2 regions of the Paenibacillus ottowii genome follow, and region 2 is predicted to be linked to the other one. Evidence: riboswitches for the same ligand, from Rfam matches in the RefSeq annotation. Region 2 holds a riboswitch; the other holds the start of a gene.
The links. A riboswitch is a leader RNA that binds a small molecule or an ion and turns the genes downstream of it on or off. The one in region 2 is predicted to bind thiamine pyrophosphate.
Positions count from the first base shown of each region.

Region 1: linked by a shared signal. The riboswitch ahead of ACQQ6X_RS02165 (ABC transporter substrate-binding protein) and the one ahead of thiC (phosphomethylpyrimidine synthase ThiC) in region 2 are both predicted to bind thiamine pyrophosphate.

Region 1 covers NZ_CP191577.1:479,218-486,662, forward strand. The annotation lists gene ACQQ6X_RS02140 (TatD family hydrolase) at 1-645, opposite strand, end outside; gene ACQQ6X_RS02145 (ABC transporter ATP-binding protein) at 638-1,591, opposite strand; gene ACQQ6X_RS02150 (ABC transporter permease) at 1,636-2,412, opposite strand; gene ACQQ6X_RS02155 (MTH1187 family thiamine-binding protein) at 2,409-2,702, opposite strand; gene ACQQ6X_RS02160 (hypothetical protein) at 3,005-3,142, shown strand; gene ACQQ6X_RS02165 (ABC transporter substrate-binding protein) at 3,207-4,250, opposite strand; TPP riboswitch at 4,445-4,554, opposite strand; gene ACQQ6X_RS02170 (pyridoxamine 5'-phosphate oxidase family protein) at 4,821-5,255, shown strand; gene ACQQ6X_RS02175 (bifunctional 2',3'-cyclic-nucleotide 2'-phosphodiesterase/3'-nucleotidase) at 5,474-7,445, shown strand, end outside.
Region 2 covers NZ_CP191577.1:246,801-254,245, forward strand. The annotation lists gene ACQQ6X_RS01135 (alpha/beta hydrolase) at 1-552, opposite strand, end outside; gene ACQQ6X_RS01140 (IclR family transcriptional regulator) at 850-1,593, shown strand; TPP riboswitch at 1,714-1,825, shown strand; gene thiC (phosphomethylpyrimidine synthase ThiC) at 2,009-3,823, shown strand; gene ACQQ6X_RS01150 (hypothetical protein) at 4,027-4,179, opposite strand; gene ACQQ6X_RS01155 (YitT family protein) at 4,687-5,523, shown strand; gene ACQQ6X_RS01160 (SdpI family protein) at 5,686-6,333, shown strand; gene ACQQ6X_RS01165 (DUF1648 domain-containing protein) at 6,378-6,725, shown strand; gene acnA (aconitate hydratase AcnA) at 6,800-7,445, opposite strand, start outside.

The DNA of each region.
Region 1 (7,445 bases), 230 kb from region 2:
TCTTGCCAAACTGCCGATCTCTTCTTCGTACAGAAGATCCGGTGTGAAGGACACATAATAGCCGTTCCGGGCCATACGTTCAGTCGTGGCGACCGAGCCCTTGAACCAGTGAAAATGCGCCTGCGTAACGTCGTGACGCTCCAACAGGTCGCAGGCGATATCTGCGTCCTCGTAAACGGCGTGCAGTACGATAGGCTTGTTATGCTTGCTTGCAAACTGGACAAAACGCTCCAGCAACGCAATATAGGGAGCGAGGTCAAAAGCATCTCCACTGCGTGTAGCCTCCAGCCGATTGTAATAGGGCAAGCCGACTTCACCCACCGCGACCATCTGCTGTACATGTTCGTCCATCCAGTCAAATAACAGGTCAAGCTCGGTTTGTGGCGGTAGAGCCTGTTCGGGATGAAAGCCGAAGGCTGGTCGTACCAGCCCGGGCCAACGCTCTGCTAGGCGCAAGTTGGCTTGACTGGAGGCAAGATGCATGGACACGGCTATGATGGATTCGACATGGTTATCGGCAAGCGAAGCGAGCAATTGCTCCTGTTGTTCCGGCGGGTAGCTGTCTACATGAATATGCGCGTCGATTAAGGGAACGGTTGCTGCCGCGTTCGAGCTATTTGCAGAGTGGAGGTTCCAATCATTCATAATGATTTACCCCGTCGTCAGAGGTGTTTTTATGTACACCTTCAGCGTTGTTTATGTCATCGTCCAATTTGTACTTTTCCTCACGCATCCAGGCAGTCATTGTCCGCTTCCATTCCATAAAGCGTGGATCGAGGGCGATTTCTTCCCTGCGCGGGCGGGGAAAAGGAACGTCTACGACATGCACCACTGAAGCAGGTCGCGCTGACAGCACATAGATGCGGTCGGAGAGCAGCAGTGCTTCTTCGATGCTGTGAGTGATGAACAGCACAGAGCGCCGGTTCTTCTCCCACATCTGCAATAACCATTGCTGCATATCTGCGCGTGTTAGCGCATCGAGTGCGCTGAACGGCTCATCCAGCAGCATTAGCTCCTGCGGGCTAAGCAGGGCGCGAAGAAAGGCCGCTCGCTGCTGCATGCCACCAGACAGCGTATGCGGGTATGCCTTCGCAAACTTGCCCAGTCCAACCTGCTCAAGCCATTGCAAGGCTTCTTTGCGGCGTTCACGTTCGCTGACGGATCGGCAGTTCGCTGCTGCATCTTTTCGCGGTGCGTTTTCCTGCCCGAGCAGTATGTTGTCCAGTGTAGTGCGCCACGGGAAAAGAGCGGGTTGCTGCGGCATATAGCTGATATGCCCGCGTTCACCAGTTATGTCCCGTCCATGCATACGAATACGTCCCTGCTGCGGCTGTAGCAGCCCGCCGATAATGTGAAACAGGGTGCTTTTGCCACTGCCTGACGGACCGATGAGGGAGACAAATTCTCCCGGCTTGACGGTAAGAGATATATCCTGCAATACAGGCAGTGAGCTTCGCTTTTCCCGGAAGGCGAGCCTGATCCCGTCCAATTCCAAAGCAGGAGGAGCAGGCGTCATTACCTGCACTGCTCCGGCTCGTTGCTGTTCATCAGCCATGTGTGGTAATGTCAAATCCGTCGGATGCAGACTCATATGTGCCACGTCCTTTCGTTGAGGCTTTTAATTCAATATGGATGCTATTCTTGATTTGGTTTCCAGCGAACCAACCATTTTTCCAGTAGTAGAATAATCACAAACATCAGTAAGCTGAGTGTAACAATAATACCGATAGCGGCAAAAATGAGATCCGTGCGATAGGCAGATTTTTGCAGCAACATATAATACCCAATTCCTTCACTGGCCCCAATCCATTCGGCAATGATCGCACCCATCACACTATAGGTAGCAGCGATCTTGATGCCGGAGAATACTTGCGGCAAGGAGTGAGGTAGCTCTAGCTTCATAAAAATAGCCCTGCGGCTTGCACCCGACATTCGCATATAGTTCATCATCACACGGTCTGTCCGTGTCAACCCGTCCATAGCCGCTACGGCCACGGGAAAAAAGCATACTAAAGTAATGACCATAAGCTTGGGCAGCACGCCAAAACCGAACCATACCATGAGCAACGGACCGAGAGCGATGATCGGAATGTTTTGACTAAGGATCAAGAGCGGATACAGAGCAGATTTGAGAAAAGGAATGATATGAAGAACGATGGCGATCAGCAGTCCCGTTGCAGTCCCTATAGCGAATCCCGCAAGCGTCAGGCGAATCGTAGCCCAAGTATGGGCACCAAGCAACGCTGATTGCGCTATACCCTCTTGAACGATTAGGGAAGGAGCTGGCAGCAGCCAGGATTCAATATGTAAATAGGAAACCGCCCCCTGCCAAGCCGCTAAAAAGAAGAGGACCGCCACAACGGGCGGCCATACGCTTTTCCACCAGGATACGTGCTTGCCTTTCGGATTCATGGGCGATACTTCTCGGTCAGCTTGCTCATGCTGATGCCCTGTGGGTTATGTGCTATTTTGATCTGTGAAATAACGCTGGGACTTCCGGCTTCTGTCAAGGCCTCATGCATGTCTTTGACGACTTTCAGCAATTCGTCCAATTCGCCCTCCATTGTCGTATCCAGTGGGTTCACCTGATGCTTGACGCCAGAACGCTGAATCACCTCAATCGCCTTGTCTACATATGGGTAGGAATCTTCGTTATTAGGAGTTTTAGGGATGACTTGAATACTGAGCAATGTGTTAGCCATGCGAAATTCACCTGTCCTTTATTGTTTAAGTTATAGGAAAATAAGATTGGTTAAGGTGGTTGAGACCACTTCGCGTTTCATTTGATCTTACGATCGCTGTTGCCGTGGGATTCTTTGAATTAACTTTAAAGGTAAGAATCCAACAGCAAAGGCGACCACTTCGTTTCTCCAGATTCAAATGAACCGCTCCGCTGCCAACCGCCTTAAAAGCACTTTAGTTTTTTGATAGATTGGATGGCATTTTTACACATAAGCGCACCTGCTTTTGCGCTTAGATACTATGAGACTAAAGAATAAACCAAGTGGAACGAAAACGAAGTGGGCGGAATGGTGCTGTACAAGCGAAGCGGTCGCTTTTGTCCCCGGATTTCTATCCTGTTGAGGCTTTATTTGGGAAATCCGGGGGCGGTGGCGATGGTAAGCACCATCCGTCCGCGTAGTGGCGCTTTGTTCACTTCTTTAGTTCAGTCTTTTTAGTTGGTAATTTAGCGTTTCTACAAATGATCAACGCTTGGGCAAGAAGTTGTTTGTGAAAGCTTTATCGACTTCCAAAGGTTTGCTGAGCAGCTTGCGTTCATACATCCAGTCCGAGTAGTTTTTCCATACCTCTGCTTTTTGTACGCCCCATTGCGTGGCATCGTCCTGATAACGCGGGCTTAGCCATTTTTGACTAGCGAGTACCAGTTTTTTGTCCAGCTCCGGCACAGCTTTACTTAAGATATCTGCCGCTTCTTCCGGATGAGCGATAGTGTATTCATAGCCTTGTGCAGTAGCGTTCATGAACGCTTTGACCAGGTCAGGATCATTTTTTATCGTCTGCTCATTGCTCACAATTACAGGTGTATAGTAATCGAGGCTTTTGGAATAATCTTTTACATACAGCATATCCAATGGCTCACCTCGAAGCTTGGCCTCAATTCCGGTCCATGCGTAGAAAATCCAAGCAAAGTCAATATCCCGCTTCACAGCTGTAAAATAGTCTGCATTGCCCATGTTGACGATCTTCACTTTGCTCACATCACCTTGGTCTGAATCCATGATGGATTTCATGACCGCTTCTTCTACAGGTGAACCCCAGCCGCCGTAGCTTTTACCCTCGAAATCTTTCGGGCTTTTAATTCCGCGGTCTATCGGGGCTGCGAAGCCAGAGGTATTATGTTGAATCACCGCAGCGATGGACACGAGCGGCACGCCTTGGATGCGAGCCTGAGTAACGCCTTCCTGATAACTGATCCCAAAAGGTGCGGCATTCGAAGCAACCATCTGATCAGCTCCGCCTGAACCTGGTTGAACAATTTGGACATTCAAGCCCGCTTTTTCGTAAAATCCCTTGTCCTTGGCGACATAGAGCCCCGTGTGATTCGTATTGGGTGTCCAATCGAGCACGATTTTAACATCTTTAAGCCCCTTTGCCGGGGTAGACGTTGAAGTGCCGGCAGCAGGAGCCGCCTGTTGAGATGCAGGGGAATTGCCGCCGCAAGCGGTCAGAGTCAGAGCCATGAGCCACAGAGTGATCAGACCCAGGCTTAACATGTTCATGCGCTTCATTCGTTGTGTTCTCTCCTTTTAATTACCCGTTATCCGTCCAATCAGACAGCTTAAGTTCCCCATTTTCACAAAAATAACATCTGCCGGAATGCAATCTTTCCAACAACCTCATCTTCAACAAAAAAAGCGTCCCGAGTTCCGGGACGCTTGCGCTTGTATATACCAAAGTAAGGGATGTCCTGTATTTAAAAAGGCACATCTTGCTCAAGCATTCCTACGCTGGCATTACCCAGATCAGGTTGTAAGGGTCAGTGTCTTGGGACACACTCTCAGCCGGCCGATTCCAGCACCCCTGGCATTGTATGGTTTAATGGGTTTGTTTATTCGGGTTTACTACGACGATTATATGCCTTGATCGCGGGTCTGTCCAGCCTTGAGGGAGGGCTTACGGTTCATTTGCCGAACGACAGGGTACACTTTTACTGTGAGCTTGATCAGAAAATGAACATGAATCATTATTCTGATCCGGCCATGTTATTTTCAGAACAGCCGCACAGTATGTTCAGAAGAGCTGGTGCCAGATGGCATAGCCGTATAGAATTCTAATTCGTAAAAAGGAGTTGTTGTGCTGTGGGTAAAACGGAGACATTGGATCGCAGTCAGCTGGAACAAGCCATTGTGAAGGCTTTGGATAACAACAAATTTTGCTCGTTAGGTACGGTAGAGGGCGGAAAACCGAAAGTACGCTATATGGCCCTTTTTAACGATGGAATGAACATTCATCTAGCAACGGATCGTAAAACACATAAAGTGGATGAGCTAAAGGACAATCCGAATGCTTATCTGCTGCTAGGGTATGAAGTGAGGGGTACAAAGGAAGTTTTGGAAGTGGAGGCTACCGTCCAGGTTACAGCTGATGAGGGGTTACGTAAACAAGTATGGAATGATTCTCTGAAAGAGTGGTTTTCTGGACCTGATGATCCTGATTATGTCATTTTAGACGTGAATCCGACTCGTATTGAATACTTGGGTCAACAAATGGAGCGCCAGGTGTGGACAAAATAGAAATGATATAAAGAACAAGCCAGCAAATTTCCAATCTTTTCAGGAGATTTACTGGCTTTTATTTTATTCGAAAACTAATTATTTTTTCATAAATATTTAAGCAAATGACTACTCTTTTGTCCTACATTGGATTAAAATAGGAATGGTGGGTTCAAAGCTTACATATATGTGCAAAAGTATGTATATGAGGCATACACCTTAATAAGGAGGGGTATATTTTGTTATTTCGTAAAAAATGGTTTAAAGGGTTTACAGCAGCAGTTGTAGCTTGTAGCCTGTTGGTGTTTTCGGCCGCTCCATCCTGGGCAGCTAGCGATTCTCGCGATAGCGGTACGGTGAATCTGCGGATCATGGAAACCACGGATATTCATGGGGCACTGATGAATTATGACTACTATTCAGACAAAGAAACCAACGAATATGGCTTGGTTAGTACAGCTAGTTTGATCCAGAAGGCACGTAGTGAAACAAGAAACAGTATGCTGTTCGATAACGGCGATTTGCTTCAGGGCAACCCATTAGACGATTATATGGCTCGTAACAAAACCTTTGAGAAAGAAGGCGGTGTCCATCCGGTTTATAAGATGATGAACCTGATGGGCTATGATGCTGCCACTGTCGGAAACCACGAATTCAACTACGGTCTCGACTTCCTGGACAAATCGCTCAAGGGAGCTGACTTTCCTTACGTAAATGCGAACGTCTATGTTGATAAAGAGGGCCAAGCTACTAAAAACTATTTTACCCCTTATCAGATTCTTGATAAAACAGTAACGGATGAGAAAGGTGAACAGCATACACTCAAAGTGGGTGTAATCGGTCTGGTAACACCTCAAATTATGCAGTGGGATGAAGCTAATTTGAAGGATAAGGTTGTTACGAAGGATATTGTGGAAACAGCCAAAAAGTTTATTCCTCAAATGAAAACAGAAGGGGCTGACATTATTGTCGTGCTTGCACATACAGGCTATGAGGATGTGCCGCAAACGCCAATGATGGAAAATGCCGTTAAATATTTGAGCAAGATAGACGGAATTAACGCGATTCTGTTTGGGCATGCTCACAAATCTTTCCCAGGTCCAGATTTTAAAAATATGAACGGGGTAGATCTGGATAAAGGAACCATTAACGGCGTACCAGCAGTAGAAGCTTCATCGTGGGGCAAGGATCTAGGTATTATTGATCTGAGCCTGGAAAAGAAAAATCGCGAGTGGCACGTAATCGACTCTCAGTCTCAAGTGCGTCCGGTTGTGAGTACCACTAATCAGGCTGCGCAGTTTATTCCTGAATTTAAACTGGTTGAAGCGATTAAAGAAGAGCACCAAGGAACGCTGAATTATGTTCGTCAACCTGTCGGTACAACGACTGCGCCAATTACCAGCTATTTTGCATTAGTGCAGGATGATCCGTCCATTCAAATTGTGACCAATGCACAGAAATGGTACGTTCAGAACCATCTTAAAGGAACAGAATATGAAAATCTTCCTGTATTGTCGGCAGGCGCTCCATTCAAGGCCGGTGGTCGCAACGGTGCCGAGTATTATACCAACATTCCTGAAGGTACAATAGCGATCAAAAACGTATCCGATCTATACGTATACCCGAACACGGTCAATGCCGTAGAAGTTACGGGTGCTGAAATTCAGGAGTGGCTGGAATGGTCTGCGGGTCAGTTCAACCGTATTGATCCTAGCAAAACTGAGGAACAATCGCTGATCAACAAAGATTTCCCGACCTACAATTTTGATGTGATTGACGGTGTGAATTATCAGATTGATGTAACTCAGCCTGCACGTTACGATGCGAAGGGAACTCTTATTGATTCTTCAGCCCATCGTATCAAAGATTTGCAATATAATGGGAAGGCTATTGATCCTGCCCAGAAATTTATCGTCGCGACCAATAACTATCGTGCTTCCTCTTCCAAGCTGGCCAATCCAGATGGCAAGCGAATTGTGATGGCAGCACCGGATGAAAGTCGTCAAGTCGTTATTGATTATATCCGGACGAACGGAACGATCAACCCGTCAGCGGACGGCAACTGGTCTATTGCTCCTTTTGGTCAGGCTAAGGTAACCTTCGAGTCCTCTCCTGACGCCAAAGACGTACTGGCCGGAAATCAACAAATTTCGTACTTGAGCAGTGCGGCAGACGGGTTTGCCAAGTATAGCTTAAAAGCTGGAGCGAAGC
Region 2 (7,445 bases):
GCCCCACACGATAATTTCCGAAGAGCCGCGTTGTTTCGCAAGCTGGATGGCCCCAAGAAGCTGTTGGGATTCCGCTTTACCGCCGGTTGCGACAGCCTTACTGTTTTGTGACGCGAATCCGTAATCGAACATGACCACATTAAAGTTCAAACGGTGGGCATAATGCGCCAGATCATACATGGGAATCCAACTTTCTTCACGGTTAGCCCCATAACCATGACTGAAAATAATGGTTTTCCGCGATTGATCCGCCGGGATATACCAGCCTTGTACCATGCGGCTGCCGTCCTTGGCTGGAAAGCTGACTTCCTCATAAGGCATACCTTTGGCCTGCATCGGATTAGAGTACAATGGTGCGACCGTGGGATTCGTAAGCACCCAAGCGATGTAAGCGTGCAAGGCAATAAAACAAAACAACAGAAAAAATACGACCGACAGCAGCAGAGCAATCACAACGTGCTTGAACCGCAGCAGACGGGGATTAAAGAGTGGGGTGGACGGCTCCTGAACAGCGGTCTGTAGCTGAGCGTTGCGCTGGGATGTCGAAATCATGTAAGAGCCTCCTTATATAAAATTGATCTTCGAATCAGGAATATAGGTATAAACTCACTTGAAAATAGTAGGGTATGTCCGTATAGATACCTATTATCGTATGCTGGGGATTATCCAAAGTCAACGCCTCCACCGGAAAAGTAAAAATGATGCAAAGAATTGTCGATGTTTGTTCTTGTTCTGTAATATGGTTGTCACAAAAACATCGGTTTACAGTAGCCGCGACTATTCTATATAATTTATGTAACCATGTTTCATAGTGTGAAACGAATATGGATACAAGAGGAGCGGTTCACGATGGAAGACCGTAAATTAACCGTGCGCGCTGTAGAGCGTGCACTTGATATACTGCTGTGTTTTACCGCAAATTCCGATCTTGGTCTAACGGAGATTGCCTCCCAAATTGGTCTACATAAGAGCACTGTTCATCGTCTTTTGACTACGTTGGAGGATCGGGGATTTGTCGTTCGAAATGCCGAAACGGAAAAATATAAGCTCGGCTTTCGTATATGGGAGCTGTCCACGCATCTGTCCCAAAGCGATGAGCCGGCGGTGTTGTTACAGCCAGCAATGGAAGCACTGCGTGATCGTTTAGGAGAGACGGTCAGCTTGTATTTGCGGGACGGCAGCATGCGTATTCGAATACAAGCCGTGCAGAGCAATCAGGCGATCCGCAGGGTTGCGCCTGTAGGAGCGCGTATGCCGCTGGCAGTGGGAGCCTCCAGCAAGGTGCTGGCGGCCTTTATGCCGCCGCAGGAGTTGGAGGTACTGCTAAGCGGGGAAGAATGGCCGCCTTCGGTAGACCCTGAGGCTTATAAAGCCCAATTGCAAGATATCCGTGAGAAGGGCTATGCGACCAGCTATGAAGAGCGTGAGCCAGGGGCAGCAGCTGTCGCCGCACCTATTGTGAACCGAAAGGGACAGGTCGCGGCGGCCTTATCTGTATCGGGCCCGGTCAGTCGACTTGCACCCGAGACGTTGCATGATTTTGCTCCAATATTGATTGAAGCGGCCAAGGAAATGGGGCTTATGCTTCCGTAACGGTAGTAGTGAATACCATAGACAGCATACAAGGGTTGCCAAAGATATAAATTTAAAGTAGTCTGATAGAGATGGCGGGCTGTCTGTTATAGCCGCCAATACATGTGAATAAAAAAGTATCACAGTTACTGGGGGAGCCTGTAATGCGGGCTGAGATGGAATCGGGCAAGATTCCGGACCCTTTGCACCTGATCTGGATCATACCAGCGTAGGGAAGTAATCGGCCATTGAAATGTATACGCAGCTGCTGTCTACGATGACGCATTAGGCTTTATTCCATGTGCGTACTGTCTGGATAGCAGGCTCGTTTAATTAGCCGGTTCCCTGGGGAACCGGCTTTTTTGCATAGATCAGCGCCACCCTGGGAATGGTTCCGGATCGGTGTGTCATTTCAACGAAATGGGAGGAATGGACCATGAAACCGATGGAAACAGAAGGAACGAAGGAAACAGGAGTGAAATCAGCAGAAGTAGAGAAGACAAGGGTGGAGCAATCCAGTAGCGTTAAGTCTTTCCCGGGGAGCCGCAAGGTGTATATTCAAGGTTCTCGGCCAGATATTGCTGTGCCGGAGCGCGAAATCGCGCTGCATCCCACCCATACGCCGCAGGGCACGGAGTATCATGAGCCACTGCGTGTGTACGATACCAGTGGTCCGATGACTGACGAAGCCTATCAGATGGATATCCGTCAGGGCTTACCCCCATTACGGCGAGCTTGGACGCTGGAACGGGGGGATGTGGAGGCGTACGAGGGCCGCGCCGTCAAGCCGGAGGATAATGGGCTGAAACCCGGTTCCAAACGGGAGACAGTGGAATTTCCCGGCATGACCAACCGTCCGCTGCGGGCTTCACAAGGGCGCACCGTGACGCAAATGCACTATGCGCGGCAAGGGATCATTACGCCCGAAATGGAATTTGCGGCGATCCGCGAAGGGGTAGAGCCCGAGTTTGTACGGCAGGAGTTGGCGGCTGGCCGCGCCATTTTGCCATCCAATATCAATCACCCGGAAAGTGAGCCCATGGTCATAGGACGCCATTTTCACGTAAAGATCAATGCGAACATCGGGAATTCTGCGGTTACGTCCTCCATCGAAGAGGAAGTGGAGAAGATGACCTGGGCTGTGCGTTGGGGCTCAGACACCGTCATGGACCTGTCCACAGGCCGTAATATCCATACGACACGCGAATGGATCATCAGGAATTCTCCCGTACCGATTGGAACGGTGCCGCTATATCAGGCGCTTGAAAAGGTAAACGGCGAAGCTGAGAAGCTGACGTGGGAACTGTATCGAGACACGCTGATTGAGCAGGCGGAGCAGGGAGTGGACTATTTTACAATCCATGCGGGTGTATTGCTGCGATATATACCGATGACGGCAAATAGAATGACCGGAATTGTATCCCGGGGTGGATCAATTATGGCAGCCTGGTGTCTGGCACACCACCAGGAGAACTTTTTGTATACGCATTTTGAAGAAATCTGTGAAATTATGAAAACCTATGATGTGGCCTTTTCTCTCGGGGATGGTCTGCGTCCGGGGAGTATCTATGATGCGAATGATGAAGCGCAGTTTGCAGAGCTGGAAACGTTGGGCGAGCTAACGCAGATCGCATGGAAGCATGACGTCCAGGTCATGATTGAAGGGCCGGGACATGTCCCTATGCACAAAATCAAGGAAAATGTGGATTTGCAAATGGAGATTTGCAAGGAAGCCCCTTTTTATACTTTAGGGCCGCTGACGACGGATATTGCACCAGGTTATGATCATATTACCTCAGCTATCGGGGCGGCCATGATCGGTTGGTTCGGGACATCCATGCTGTGTTATGTCACGCCGAAGGAGCATTTAGGTTTGCCGAACAAGGATGACGTCCGCGAGGGGGTCATTACTTACAAAATTGCGGCACATGCTGCTGATCTGGCGAAGGGTCATCCACGGGCGCAGCAGCGGGACGATGCTTTGTCCAAGGCGCGCTTTGAATTTCGCTGGCGCGATCAGTTCAATCTTTCGCTTGACCCTGAGCGGGCCTTGTCCTACCATGATGAAACGCTACCGGCAGAGGGGGCCAAGGAAGCCCATTTTTGCTCGATGTGTGGTCCCAAGTTTTGCAGTATGCGTATCACGCAGGACATTCGCGCCTATGCAGCTGACAAGGGGCTGAATGCCGAGGAGGCCGTCGTCGCCGGGATGCGTGAGAAGGCAGAACAGTACCGGAATACGGGACAATAAATCGGTAGTGGGCAGCTCAAACAACCAGGTAGACCAATGGATAGCGCTGGCTAGTTTGCCGGACGCTTAGATCCATGAACGGATGAGTTTAGGTCTAGGGATATATGGGTAACAAAAAGCCGTAGTTCTCTACAGTTGATGTAGAAACTACGGCTTTTTCAGCTTATGTAAAGCGAAATCATATAAACGGTTGAAACGGCACTTTATTTTTTACCCATTTTTTCATTCAAAATGTCCTGAAAGCTGAGCTTCTTCTCCGAGCTGTCTTCTTTCTTCTGCATACTCACCGCGTTGGCACGTTGGTATTGGTGGTGAAAAGGCATCAGGGTGTGGACAGTTAAGTTCATTGTGTTCATGTGGGTCATTCCTCCAATTCCGTATTGTCAAATTCAGATTGAGTTGCTTAGGACGTCTGTATAGGACTATTTATATGTACTTGATGTCGTAATGCCGTGTAGGTTGCTTGGTAATGTTTCAATCATTATACCCGCATTTATCCAAAGTAAAACGCTTTTGCCATAAAACAGGAAGATGGTCGTAGGTGTCCAAAATGTGTATTAGGAGGATGGTCATTTTAGGGGAAAATGTGCCTAGGATAAAAACAAGGGCTTGAGGCCCGCTTTCTTAGTTTAGCAGTCGGGATTGTGTTTTTTTGTCGAATAAGCTTGTTTAAGCGGGATTTTGGCAAATTCTAAAGTTGGATTAAGGCAGTCTGGTGGCGAATTAAAGTGTCAAAGTTGTATTGACTTTATGTTGGGGAGTGGATACCATGAACTGGTTGTCAGCGTATTTTGGCAAGAAGAGTCAGCCAATCCATCTGGCAATTCATCCGCTGAAATGTTAGAGAGAGGATTAGAACATATATGAAAAAAAGTATTGCAGATATCGTATTTATTATTGTAGGTGCTTTTTTATTTGCGCTGGCTGTTAATCTGTATGTGCTCCCGAATGAGTTTGGCGAGGGGGGCGTTACCGGGGTCACGATCATCTTGTACTACCTGTTTCAGTGGTCTCCCTCGATCGTCAATCTGGTGATTAATGGCTTGCTGTTAATTGTCGGATATAAATTTTTGGACAAGCGAACGACCCTGTACACTATAATTGCGGTTGCTTTTAACTCATTGTTTTTACATTTAACGGTCAACTGGCGGATTGATTCGCATGAGCCGACGATTAATGCTATATTTGCCGGAGTTATGATAGGGGTTGGAATTGGTTTAATCGTACGGGTAGGTGGCACAACGGCGGGAACAGTCATTTTAGCCCGGATTGCCAACAAGTATCTGGACTGGAATATCAGCTATGCTTTGCTGTTTTTTGATTTGATCGTCGCTTTCTCTTCCTATTTTATTATTGGCCCGGAGAAATTGATGCTGACCATCGTTATTTTGTATGTCGGTACGAAGGTGATGGACTTCATGATTGAAGGGCTGAATCCGAAAAAAGCGGTTATGATCATTTCGGAGCACCAAGATCAAATTGCCGAGATGGTCATTACGAAAATGGATCGTGGGGTTACCGTCCTGTCAGGCCACGGATATTACACTAAAAACCCAAAAGAAGTTTTATATATTGTCATTAGCAAACAAGAGGTATCAGCGCTTAAAAAGATCGTAAAAGCTATCGATACAACAGCGTTTATCACCATTCATGACGTGCGGGACGTGTTCGGAGAGGGCTTTTTGGATATTTCGAAGTAATTGGCATACGAAGGTAAGATATAAGAGAGTACAGTTGGAAGCCGGTCCTGAGAGGGTCGGCTTTTTTTTGCTGTTGTGATGTTTATTTCATTTTTGGGTTTGGAAAATATGCATAATAAAGTGGAGTCACTCAATTTCTGTTATATGGAGGGTGTAAGCGGGATGGAGGAGAGTAAAAACAACTATGATGTAAAAGAAGAATTCAAGAAGCCGTGGATGCATGTGTCTATTTTCTTTATTGTGCTGCATGTTATAAATTTTTCTTTGTTTTCCTCCTCGTTTCATTCCGCTAGCGATCGTATAGCATTGTTGTATTTTCCATTAGTTACTATGGTTTTAACACTGGTTATCGTAGTACTGAATCCAAGGTATTCAAAGCATAGAGACACCTTTACTGAACGTATGCTCGCTTCTTATCGTAAGATTTGTGCAAGTGTGTTTATTGTACTTGATTTGATTTTCCTTGCACTCATGTTCAAATATTCGGGTGGAATTCTATTCAGCACATTAAAATTAGCCTTATTTTTGTCGGCTACTTTACATTTAGCAATAGGAATATCTTTTGCTACCATAACACCCAATCGTCTAATCGGACTAAAGTTCCCTTGGCTGCTTTCCAATGAAAGGGCATGGAAGAAGACACATCGCATCTCTGCTCATATTTGGATAGCTTTTGGCTTAATAGGGATCGCTATAGGATTAGGACAAGAAGTTAATGCGTATATGGTACTCGCCTCTTTTTTGCCCACGCTGATTAGTTTTATTATTTCTCTCTTACTAAGCCAGGGAAGTAAAAATATAGACTGCTGATCTGTGTATCATATAAATCGTTTAGCTCTAAAAGGAGGATTTTCATGCGAAGTAGATTAAATATTTCTAATATATTGTCTTTTCTTTTTTCTATTGTGCCCTTCAGCATTTACTTGTTTATCTATCCGACAATGCCGCGAAATATAGCAATTCACTACAATTTCAATGATGTGGCTGACCGTTTTGTTGACAAATCCTCCCCTGAAGTATGGTTGTTGTGTGCACTTAGCTTCATAGCTTTTGTGATTATGCTTTTTCTCCAGCCTTTTTTCAGACGTCAGTTCAAGAGCGAAGAAGGTTCTGCAATCATTGAAAGCCTGCCTGGTCTCTTCACACTTCTTATAACCCTGGTGTTTTCAATCCTTGGCATATGTTTTCTTTTGAAGGCTTGAAGCATGTAAAAAATCCCCTCTCAATTGCAGTTTACATCGCATTTGGGAGGGGATTTTCATTATACACTCGATTATTACGCTTGAATCATTTGACGCAATACGGTTTGCAAGATACCACCGTTGTGGTAGTAGTCGATGTCGACGGTGCTGTCCAGACGAGCAGTGACTGGGAATTCGAACTTGGTGCCATCCTCGCGTTTGGCTACAACCGTAAGTTCTTGACCTGGTTTCACGTCATTGTCAATGCCGAGGATGTCGAAGGTTTCGCGACCGTTGAGACCCAGGCTGGACCAGCCATAGCCTTCCTGGAATTGCAGCGGCAATACACCCATGCCGACCAGGTTGCTGCGGTGAATCCGCTCGAAGCTTTCAGCAATGACGGCTTTAACACCTAACAATAGCGTACCTTTGGCCGCCCAGTCACGGGAGCTGCCTGTGCCGTATTCCTTGCCGGCAATAACGATCAGGTTTTGATCGGCTGCCTGATATTTCATGGACGCATCATAGATGGACATTTCCTCATCTGTTGGCAAGTATTTGGTCACGCCGCCTTCGGTCCCTGGAGCAACATTGTTGCGGATACGGATATTGGCGAATGTACCGCGCATCATGACCTCATGGTTACCGCGACGGGAGCCGTAGGAGTTGAAGTCCTTGCGCTCTACACCATGCTCCTTCAAGTACAGCCCTGCCGGGCTGGAAGGGGCAATGTTGCCTGCT